Regions from separate parts of the Paenibacillus sp. FSL R5-0810 genome, predicted to be linked through region 3. Evidence: riboswitches for the same ligand, from Rfam matches in the RefSeq annotation. Region 3 holds a riboswitch; each other region holds the start of a gene.
What was found. Region 3 has a riboswitch for cyclic di-GMP ahead of MKX76_RS08985 (transglutaminase-like domain-containing protein). Riboswitches for the same ligand answer to the same signal wherever they lie in the genome.

Region 1 (3,277 bases), 1.5 Mb from region 3:
CCAAAGACACTATATTATAACGGGCACGTCGAGAGGGATCGGAGGACAGCTTGCACTGATGCTTCTTCAGCAGGGGCATGCCGTCTACGGAATTGCGAGAAACCATTCGATCACACTGGATCGTTATGAGCGTTACACTCATTATGTGTATGACTTGAGTGACCCCTCGGGTCTAGAGCAGTTGATGGAGAATATCATAAGAAGCATTGAGCTTGCGGATACCGATACGCTCTACCTCATTAATAATGCCTCGATGCTGGAACCACTCGGGAAAATTGAACAATGCGGCGCAGCCGAGATTGCGAAGAATGTCCAAATTACCCTTATTGCGCCGATGATTCTAACCTCTTGCTTTTTGAACCAAACAAACAGGTATAAGGCACGGCGGAAAATAATGAATATTTCTTCGGGTTCGGGGGTATACCCCGCTCCTTCCATGAGCGCATATTGTACCGCAAAAGCCGGGCTGAATATGTTCACGCAGTGCGTAGGGGCAGAGCAAGCAAGCCGAGAGAACCCGGTTCAGATTATTGCCGTCAATCCCGGCATGGTGGATACGGAAATGCAGAGCATGGCCAGAGGACAGGATGAGAAGCAGTTTGAGCTGGCCGGTGCATTTTCCCAGGCCTTTGAATCAGGGCAGCTGCTGTCTACTGCCGAGATTGGAGAACATCTGCTTCGCATTTTAGATGAAGAGCATTCCCCTGGAGCCATCGTGAATTACAATGAGGTTTATTCCTCGAAAAGCTGATGATAAGCAAGAATAACGAGCGGAGGCGAATGCCATGATCATGCCAACCCATATTGTTGCCGTTGGCGGAATCGTTGGAGTTTACCGGCACGATCGCTTATATGGAATACATTACGAAGCCGTCATTTGAAATAAAGCTTAAGCGGACCATTTGAAGTGTGGGTTCAGAGTCCTAGTTTAGAAAGTGGGCGGGAAAACGGTAATCTTTAATCGTCCTTCGGATCGAATTATATTTTGGTTGCAATTCATGATGTTGTATTTTATATTCAATTTGTAGTCATATCGACAAAAAGCTATTACTTTCGATTGTTTCTGATTTGGTGTTGCCTTTCCATGATCGACAACAATCGCGGATTAATTTTATGAAATGACATCGTACGATAATGGCAAACCCACTGAAAAGTGGCGACGCAAAGCTACAGGGGCTAAGGTGGATCGCTTGCATCCGCTATGCCAGCCAGTTACCGAATACGACGGAAGCCTCCGTCTATTCAGACAGGGGTTTTTTTGTGTCCATTTCTAGAAAATTACATTTCTGCGGCTGGATTTTTTAGGCTGAAGAAGTAATAGCTAACGCAAAATTGCCAACGTTTTCAGGGAGGAAAACAAACCATCGATTGTAACCATCATAACAAAAAAGGAGTTGTATTCATGAATTCGGACCAGGTCAGGAAATTGCTAGACAGTAAATTAACCATTCTTAAACAGCCGGAATGTCCCAACATCGGCCTTGTTGGTCCCGTTCGGCTCCCTGTGCAATTGGAGGATCATGAAGTCGTATTTAAATGGTACAGTTGGTTAAATACAGGCAATTCATTTATGGATAAGAATGATATTCTAGAATCATTATCTCAGGCAGATCTCGCTTCATATCAGCAGTCTTCCGTGCTGGTATACGGTGATTTTGCTAACGAAGAGCATGCCTTGATACGGATGCACAGCATTTGCCATACGGGAGATATTTTTGGGAGTAAACGATGCGACTGCGGCTACCAACTGCGGACATCCATGCGCATGATCGTGGAAAACGGCAGCGGGGCTCTCTTTTATTTGGCGAATCACGAGGGTCGCGGTATAGGTCTTTTCTCTAAATCGTTAGCTTATCTTTTGCAAGAGGAAGGGTTCGATACAGTAGAGGCCAATCTTGGTCTTGGCTTCGAGGATGACCATCGCTCCTATGAAGAAGCCATACGTGTACTTCAGAGCTTGCGGCAAAAACCAGTCACCCTGATTACGAACAATCCTAGAAAGCTGCAGTCTTTGCGGGAAAAAGGACTTGTAACCGATCAGCATGTATCGATTTGGGGAGATGTGTCCGAGCACAATAATCGGTATTTGGCAACGAAAATCGAAAAATCAGGTCATATCTATAACTCCTTGGTGGAGACGGCTTTATTATGACGGGGAGTGTAAATCGTATGAATTCAGACCAACATTTTATGAGGCTGGCATTGGAACTGGCAGGTACGGCCAATGGGAAAACGAACCCGAACCCGGTTGTTGGCGCACTAATTGTTAAAGATGGACAAGTAGTCGGTGCAGGTGTTCATCGAAATGCAGGGGAACCTCATGCGGAGGTGCATGCATTCAAAATGGCTGAAGGATATACCGAAGACGCAACGCTCTATGTGACGCTGGAACCAAGTCCTCAATCCTCTCCTTGTATAGAATTCGTCCTCAACTCGGGAGTCGCAAGAGTTGTCGTGGCGATGCAGGATCCGAATCCGATGGTGGCCGGAAGAGGCATTCAATTATTGAGAGAGCATGGGATAGAAGTTGATGTGGGTGTATTGGGGAAGGAAGCCGAATTACTCAATGAACGTTTCGTGCACAATATGTCAAAACGACGGCCGTTTATTATTTCCCAAGTAGCCATGACGCTTGACGGGAAAATTGCCACGTCGACGGGACATTCTAAATGGGTTACATGTGATGAAACACAGCTTGTGGTACATAAATTAAGAAACAAAGTCGATGCCATTTTAGTAGGAATTAATACGGTTTTGGCGGATGATCCCCTCCTTACGACCCGACTGCCAGAAGAAAGCGGGAAGAATCCCATACGGGTCATCTTAGATTCGAATTTGAGACTGCCTGAGGATGCCAAAGTTACCGACTGTTCAGCAGCAAAGACATGGGTAGTCACGAAGGAGGATGCTGATCCGGAAAGAGTGCGCATGCTGCAGCAAAAAGGAATTGAAATTCTGTTCGTTCCTGTGAACCGTTACGGGCTGGACCTCCATGCATTATCGGATATGTTATATCAGCGAGGTGTTACCGACCTGCTGGTAGAAGGAGGCAGCGAAGTAAACGGATCCTTCCTTCGGGCCAACCTTATTGACAAATGGATGATTTATATCGCCCCCAAAGTGTTGGGAGGACGGAAATCCATCTCGCCGTACGCAGGCTCGGATTTAGAATTAATGGATGAAGCGCTGCGGGTAAAGATTCATTCAGTTCAACAAATCGGCGAAGATATTTGCATCACCGCTTATCCGAATGATGATAGTTCCGCCTCAGGGAGTA
Region 2 (3,277 bases), 3.4 Mb from region 3:
TAATTCCATGTAACGGACAATCAGCTTATCGAACGACTGCGAAAGTGCGACAACATCTTGATGTACGAATTCAAGACTGCCGGCCATTCGCTCAAGTTCCCTCCTGAGATATTCGAGCTCGTCGGATACATGCTTCAGTTCGTTCTCTATAGAAACCATCACATCCACCCACCCCCATCGTAGCAAGTGATTTATGACAGCTGCCAACGTTTTTGCGGCAAACCTTCTCAAACAGAGAGTTGATCGCTCATTCCTAAACGAACAAACCGTTAAAGCATGCTCCTCTTCATGAAATGTTGAAGGCTACCCGATTCAGTTTCTGCAGCGGCGTCAGGTCAGCAGGGTTATCTAAAATAAACAGTTCCCTATTCAATCGTTGTCGCATGGCGGATCAGAGGTTTCCGTCGTATTCGGCCAATTGCAGGGATCGTGGTTGCATATGAGCGTCCACAACAGCCTCTGCAGCTTCGCGTCACCACCCTTTCGATGGGTTTGCGATAGATTGTACGAATTATGAATTAGTTTAAATTTTAACTATCTGTCATCAGTGGCTTGCCTATAATTATAAAATTTTACTTTAATAAATAAAATACCCATAATTGGGTAATTAGTGCTTGTGTATTGCCTATATCTTCATGTAAATTTTCTTAGGAATGCCCCTTTATGATTGACTCTCGTTTTGGCGTATATCTTTTTGATGAAAGTACGGACCGTGCTTTGACTGATTCCATAAATATCCGCAATTTCAGGCACGTTTTTATTTTCCAGCCATTCGTAGGCGATTTCTTTCTCGCGGTTTGTTAATTCATATTGGTCAAAGAGTGAGTAGGTCAGCTCTTTTTGTAGCATGGGATCCTTTTGGGGTAACTTTTCTTCAATATTTTTGGCCAGATGTTCAATGAGGGGCAGTACAAATGTAACCTCGTGAAAGTAATGAAAACAGAGGCTGAGGTAGCCTATAATAACATGATTTATTCGTATTGGCGTGCAAACGCAGGACAGCTCTGCAAACAATTTATTGCTGTGCTCGGCGCCGATTACGACTGAGACCGATTGATTTTCCATGGATAACGCAATGGCATTGATTCCCGCCTTGTTCATAGCAGAAGATGTTCCGATTTTCAAATGATTTCTTTCAAAATAACCTTTTAACAGCTCCGTCCCGCAATAATCGATAACGGTTCCCTCTGGGTCCGCAATCACAAATAAATAAGGTATAGACAGCAAATCGTTCATATTCCTGGTTTCCTCTTGCAACAGATACAGGATTTCTTTTCGCTCGATCAGCCTTTCTTTAATTTCAGAGATGCTGAGGATATTAGGAAAATGATCGTTTACTTTCAGCAATGTTCTTTGGCCCATTATTTTCCCTTCTTCCTTGTTAAGAATAAGTGATTAATAATGAAATCGATCTCCTATTTATCGCCGCTGTGAAGATTCGGTAGCTCTTAGCGAAAAATAAAAAACCTCCATCCATGAAGATTACCATAGCAAAATAGGACGGAGGCTTCCGTCGTATTCGGCAACTGGCTGGCATCACGTATCTTAGCAGATTCGCATTAGCCCCTATAGCTTTGCGTCGCCACTTTTCAGTGGGTTTGCTATTATCGTACGAAACGATTCGATTGGTTTGCTGTCAAAGACGCTGCCGCATGAATATTCCTTGTTATCCGCTGAGAGTCGAACTGCTGTAGTTATACCGCGCTGCGGGAAATCATGTTCCGCATCATTCACCTCCTTTCAGGCAATTGACCGTAACTTTTAAGGAACAGGCAGTTACTGCAGGAGCCTCCCTATAAAAATTTGTGAACAACAAATAGCCTCCGTCAGCTTGTAGACATAGGTAGTAACTAGCAAGAAGTGACGGAGGCTTCCGTCGTATTCGGCAACTGGCTGGCATCGCGGTTCTATGCAGAACCCCATTAGCCCCTATAGCTTTGCGTCGCCACTTTTCAGTGGGTTTGCGATTATCGTACGAACGATTCAATTGTCGAAAGATACAACATATAGTTCTGAATGAATGACCTAATCAAACTATAACTTACATTGTTTTTCATTGAATATAGGCTTCATGACTCAAATTCCCGACAATTTCCTGCTGGATTTTGTAATTTTTTGTCACAAAGTAACTAGCAGAGCGTGTAATATGTCAAAATAACCAGCTTCTCCATGATTTAAAAAAGCTTTGCCGCTTCGGCTGCCCGCCGAAGGCCTTCCTCAATGATTTCCTCGCTTCGATCCCGGAATTGATTATGCCCCTCAATGATAATCGTAGTAATGTCGGTAATCCCGAACACGTTGAGATGATTTTTTACGAAGCTGACCGCCATCTCGGATGGATCGCCCTCCGCATAGATCCCGCCTCTAGCATTCAGCAGTGCTGCTTTTTTGTCACCCAACAGACCGACCAAGCCCTGCTCCGTATATTTGAACGTTTTACGCGGATGATGCATGTAGTCCAGGTAGGCATGCAGCACTGCAGGAACCGTCAGATTCCAGAGCGGGAAGGCAAACACCAATTTGTCGGCGGCAAGAAATTGCTCCAAGTGCCGGTTGACGATGTCCCGAACGGCCTGCTCTTCCTCCGAAAGCTCCATGCCCATGGCTGACTTGAAATTCCCGCTAATCATAATGTCGTCCAGAAGGGGAATGCGTTCCTGATACAGGTCGACCTCAACCACCGCATCATTCGGATGTGCCTCGCGGTAGCTATTGAAAAATGCGTCGTATAATCTGCTTGTGACGGCCCCTTGGCGGTTGTTGGCTTTAATGAATAAAGTGGTTGTCATTAGAATCTCCTCCTATATTTCCTATTTGTAATGAATGGACTCGAAAGCATGCGATATCAGCTTCCCGCCGCTCTTATATGACCGTGCTCCGTTTTCCCGAACCGTAGGGAATAGAACATCAGCATGGCGAGCAGCAGCCCGGCTAGCACCAAATAAATATTGCTGTAAACCTGCCCCTCGGCATAGGCATACAAGGGGTTCCACGATACCTCGGAGCGGATATCGAGCATTGTTCCGTACACACCGGAAGCGATCCCCGCCGAAATAAAATTCAGCATCTGCATCAATCCCATCCCGATGCCGGCTTGCTCTTTCGCTAAGCTAAGGGAGACGGAGTTGGATAGTGCAATCATCCCGAACGTCTGCCCGACATTACCTAGAATCAGGAAGAGAGCAACCGCGACGGCTGAAATGGCGGAGAACGTGGATAAGAGTACAAAGCAAGCGACCAACATAATCATGGCGGTTAGAAACAGATCCGTGTTCCC
Region 3 (3,277 bases):
AGGCTGCTGTCCGGGTTATAAACGGCATCTATGACGGTGCCGTCCATGTCGGTTAACACAACTTTGGTTAAAATGCTATCATTATTGATTTCTGATTCGGATGGGCCATAAACATCATCCGTCACTCCATACACTGAATCCTGCACGCTTACCGGTTCTGGAACATTGCTCGATGCATTGACCGTCCAGTCCGATCCTCCAAACAACGTTTGGAGCATAAGCAGCAGAGCCAATACGATTCCACTTACTTTTTTCTTCATGATCTCTCCCTCAGCCTCTCCATTACCCTCAATATATTTGGTTCCGATGTTGCTTTCGCGTGCGCAAATCGAGCCAACCATCTCTCGGATGATATGCCGACAAGAGATTTGTTCGTCCATCACCTCCGCTTACTTTTATTTGGCGCACGATACATTGGTGCCTGTATTTTCCTTCAGAACCAATTGAGCTTCTAGCATTGTAACGCCCGATTCTGAATATTTTCTGAATAAAAACCCAAATAAGCCTTGGACAATGGTCCAAAGCTTAAGGTTTTTGCTATAAAATTTAATAATACTTGGCTGCGAAATAACGCGATGCCTCTTTAATCATTTTGAATCCGGCACCCTTGCTTTTCCATCCCGCATCCACGGTCGTGTCAATCGTTACCCACCGGCCGTTTAAATAAACTTCATTCCAAGCGTGGTAAACATCGACGTAATCTGTTGTCCCCATCACAAGCTTGGTCGGAATGTCCATGCTCCGCAGCATGGATGCGAACAAGGAGGCGTAATCATAACACATGCCTTTTTTCCCTGACAGCGTGCGGTCAATATTGGGAAGATAGTCCGTCAGCTCACTGGAGGCGAGTGCTTTGTCGTACCGGATCGTATCGACGATATATTCGTGGATCAGCTTTACTTTTTCCTCGTCGGTGTCTGCAAACCGGGTTAGCTTCTTTGCAAGCTGAGCCGCCTTGTCGCTTGAACGCCAATCGATATTTTGTACCGAGTTCAAGAACACCCTGCTGCTATTGGTTAGTTGAAGCTTAACTTCCGCTTCTTGAACGATCTTATACTTGGTACCGTTGACCTGCTCCAGTACTGTTATGGTATAACGACCATTTCCCATCTGCAGCGGAAAGGTCTCCTGCTGCTTGTCCGGTAAAAGCGTATATGTATACTTGTTTTGCCCTTTCGCAATCATAAGCTTGGTCTTCGTGTCCGCTTTCACGTCATAGCGAACGACGATGACTCCTTGGTCGAGCTGCTCCAAATCCAGCCAATCTCCAGCTTGCGAAGCTTGTGCAGCCGGAGCTAGCATGAATAACGCAATAAACCCTACAATAGCCAACACCATGTTGCGCATACTGTAAACTCCCTTCGGTAGCCAGGCTGCCATTGACTGCTCATCAAGAAGGCCCTGTGGCTTTGCGTCCTTATCTTTCGACAAGTTTGCCGTTATCGTAATAGAGTTTTCAAAGAATTAATTGAATAAAAATCTCATATAAAAAACAAAAAAAGCATCTTCGTTCGGTAGCTGGCTGCCATTGATTGGGATCAAGAAGGCCCTGTAGCTTTGCGTCCTTGCCTTTCGACAAGTTTGCCGTTTATCGTGAGTAGCTTTATGTGAGTTCATCATACCAAATATCTCTAATTCTATCAAGCAAATTTTGAGATTGATAGACGACGAACGACAACAAAAAACGTCTCCATAGAGACGTTTTTGTATCAATCCCGCTTGATCATCAATCCGTTAGGGAAATCCTTAAAGGGACAGCTCCTTTTTTAACCGATCGAGCTGCAGCAGGTGGTGCCTGTAATGCATCTCCACCAGCAGAAACCACTCTTTGGCGTTTAAGGCTCCGAAGCCGGGATGAGGAATCGTACGGCTGCTGTTTGCTTGATGCAAATCCGCTTCCGTACGCTTCATCCGTTCCACTACTCCCTGAAGACCCTCAACTAACTGCTCTTTGCTCGCGGGCTGCTGCGGCGTGTACTGCGGTGAAGCTGGAATTCGAATCCTTACGGGCGGAAAACTTCCGAGTTCGAATACCGCCCTGCCTCTCTCCGTTTTTTCCCCAGAGGATTCGATGGCTGTTTCGTTTCCGGCCAAACATTGATCAACATTATGCAGGTGCAGATATTGAGCCGATTGAATCAAATGCATATACATTTGCCCAATGGACCAGTCCTCTTCGTCCGGTTTGATATGCAATTGCTCCAGCTCCAGGTGCTCCAGCTCATTCAAATAAATTGCTACTGTTGATTCAAACGCCTGCAAGGCTTCCACTGTATTTCTCATCATGAATATCTCCTCTTCCATCTGGTATACACCCAATATAAAAAAACGCTCCTGACAACAGCGTGTCAGTAGCGTTTTAACATTTTTTCAGCTTCTTCACGAATCCGGTCACGGAAAGAATCAGGTTCCAGCACCTCCACGTCCCCTCCCCAGCTGAGAATATGGGGCAGCAGCTCTTCCGGCTGTCTGACCCGAAAGTGGACCAGAAGACTGTGTTCCCTTTGCTCAGCAGCCTCCATATAGAAGCTCGCGGTCTCGGCGATTTTATCGGCCATTTCCGGATTTACCTGAATCAGCACTTGTACGTTACGGTCGTCAGACGGACGATATTGACTCAGCTTAAATCCTTGGGGAAGGATAAACCTTTCTTCAAGCACCGTAACATCCCTCATCCGCGATAATCGGAAATGACGAATCTCCTGACGCAGATCGCATCGTGCGATCATGATCCATTTCCCTTGAACGAGCACAAGTCCATATGGAGCAACGATCCGCTCATTTAGTCGTTTTCCATCCGAATCCGGAAATTTGTTAAGGTACATCATCCTTAATTTCCGCCGCTCCAATATGGCACGACGAACCTGCCCGAGATCGTCCTCTCCCCGCTCGCCGGGATGAAGAAATCGCATCGTTTCCCGGACATCCGCCGAAGCCTCACGAATGGGTTCAGGAAGTATCGCTTCAATCTTGTGTCGAGCCGACTTCGCAGCCGCTTTATAGTCACCATCCAGCCGCTGTTCTATCATATCCGTACCCATGAGCAATGCCACCGCCTCTTCCGCAGTAAAACCAACCGGCGGCAAAAAGTACCCTTCCATTAGGGAATACCCATGCCCTGGAGACCCAAGTATCGGAACCCCGGCTTCACTGAGCGCTTGCATGTCTCGATATATTGTCCGCACGCTTGTCTCGAAGTGGGCAGCCAAGTCTTCCGCCCGCAGCACCTTGCTCCGCTGCAATTCAAGCATAATCGCGAACTGGCGCTCGGTTTTGT

Region 1: linked by a shared signal. The riboswitch ahead of MKX76_RS02215 (GTP cyclohydrolase II) and the one ahead of MKX76_RS08985 (transglutaminase-like domain-containing protein) in region 3 are both predicted to bind cyclic di-GMP.
Region 2: linked by a shared signal. The riboswitch ahead of MKX76_RS23835 (helix-turn-helix transcriptional regulator) and the one ahead of MKX76_RS08985 (transglutaminase-like domain-containing protein) in region 3 are both predicted to bind cyclic di-GMP.

Annotation. Positions count from the first base shown of each region.
Region 1 covers NZ_JBBOCF010000001.1:488,233-491,509, forward strand. The annotation lists gene MKX76_RS02210 (SDR family NAD(P)-dependent oxidoreductase) at 1-751, shown strand, start outside; cyclic di-GMP riboswitch class I at 1,127-1,220, shown strand; gene MKX76_RS02215 (GTP cyclohydrolase II) at 1,403-2,152, shown strand; gene ribD (bifunctional diaminohydroxyphosphoribosylaminopyrimidine deaminase/5-amino-6-(5-phosphoribosylamino)uracil reductase RibD) at 2,170-3,277, shown strand, end outside.
Region 2 covers NZ_JBBOCF010000001.1:5,368,217-5,371,493, reverse strand. The annotation lists gene MKX76_RS23840 (aspartyl-phosphate phosphatase Spo0E family protein) at 1-159, opposite strand, end outside; gene MKX76_RS23835 (helix-turn-helix transcriptional regulator) at 634-1,362, opposite strand; cyclic di-GMP riboswitch class I at 1,519-1,613, opposite strand; cyclic di-GMP riboswitch class I at 1,882-1,976, opposite strand; gene MKX76_RS23830 (FMN-dependent NADH-azoreductase) at 2,175-2,789, opposite strand; gene MKX76_RS23825 (MFS transporter) at 2,846-3,277, opposite strand, start outside.
Region 3 covers NZ_JBBOCF010000001.1:1,991,452-1,994,728, forward strand. The annotation lists gene MKX76_RS08980 (collagen binding domain-containing protein) at 1-260, opposite strand, end outside; gene MKX76_RS08985 (transglutaminase-like domain-containing protein) at 547-1,347, opposite strand; cyclic di-GMP riboswitch class I at 1,361-1,448, opposite strand; cyclic di-GMP riboswitch class I at 1,511-1,596, opposite strand; gene MKX76_RS08990 (DinB family protein) at 1,747-2,283, opposite strand; gene MKX76_RS08995 (helix-turn-helix transcriptional regulator) at 2,349-3,277, opposite strand, start outside.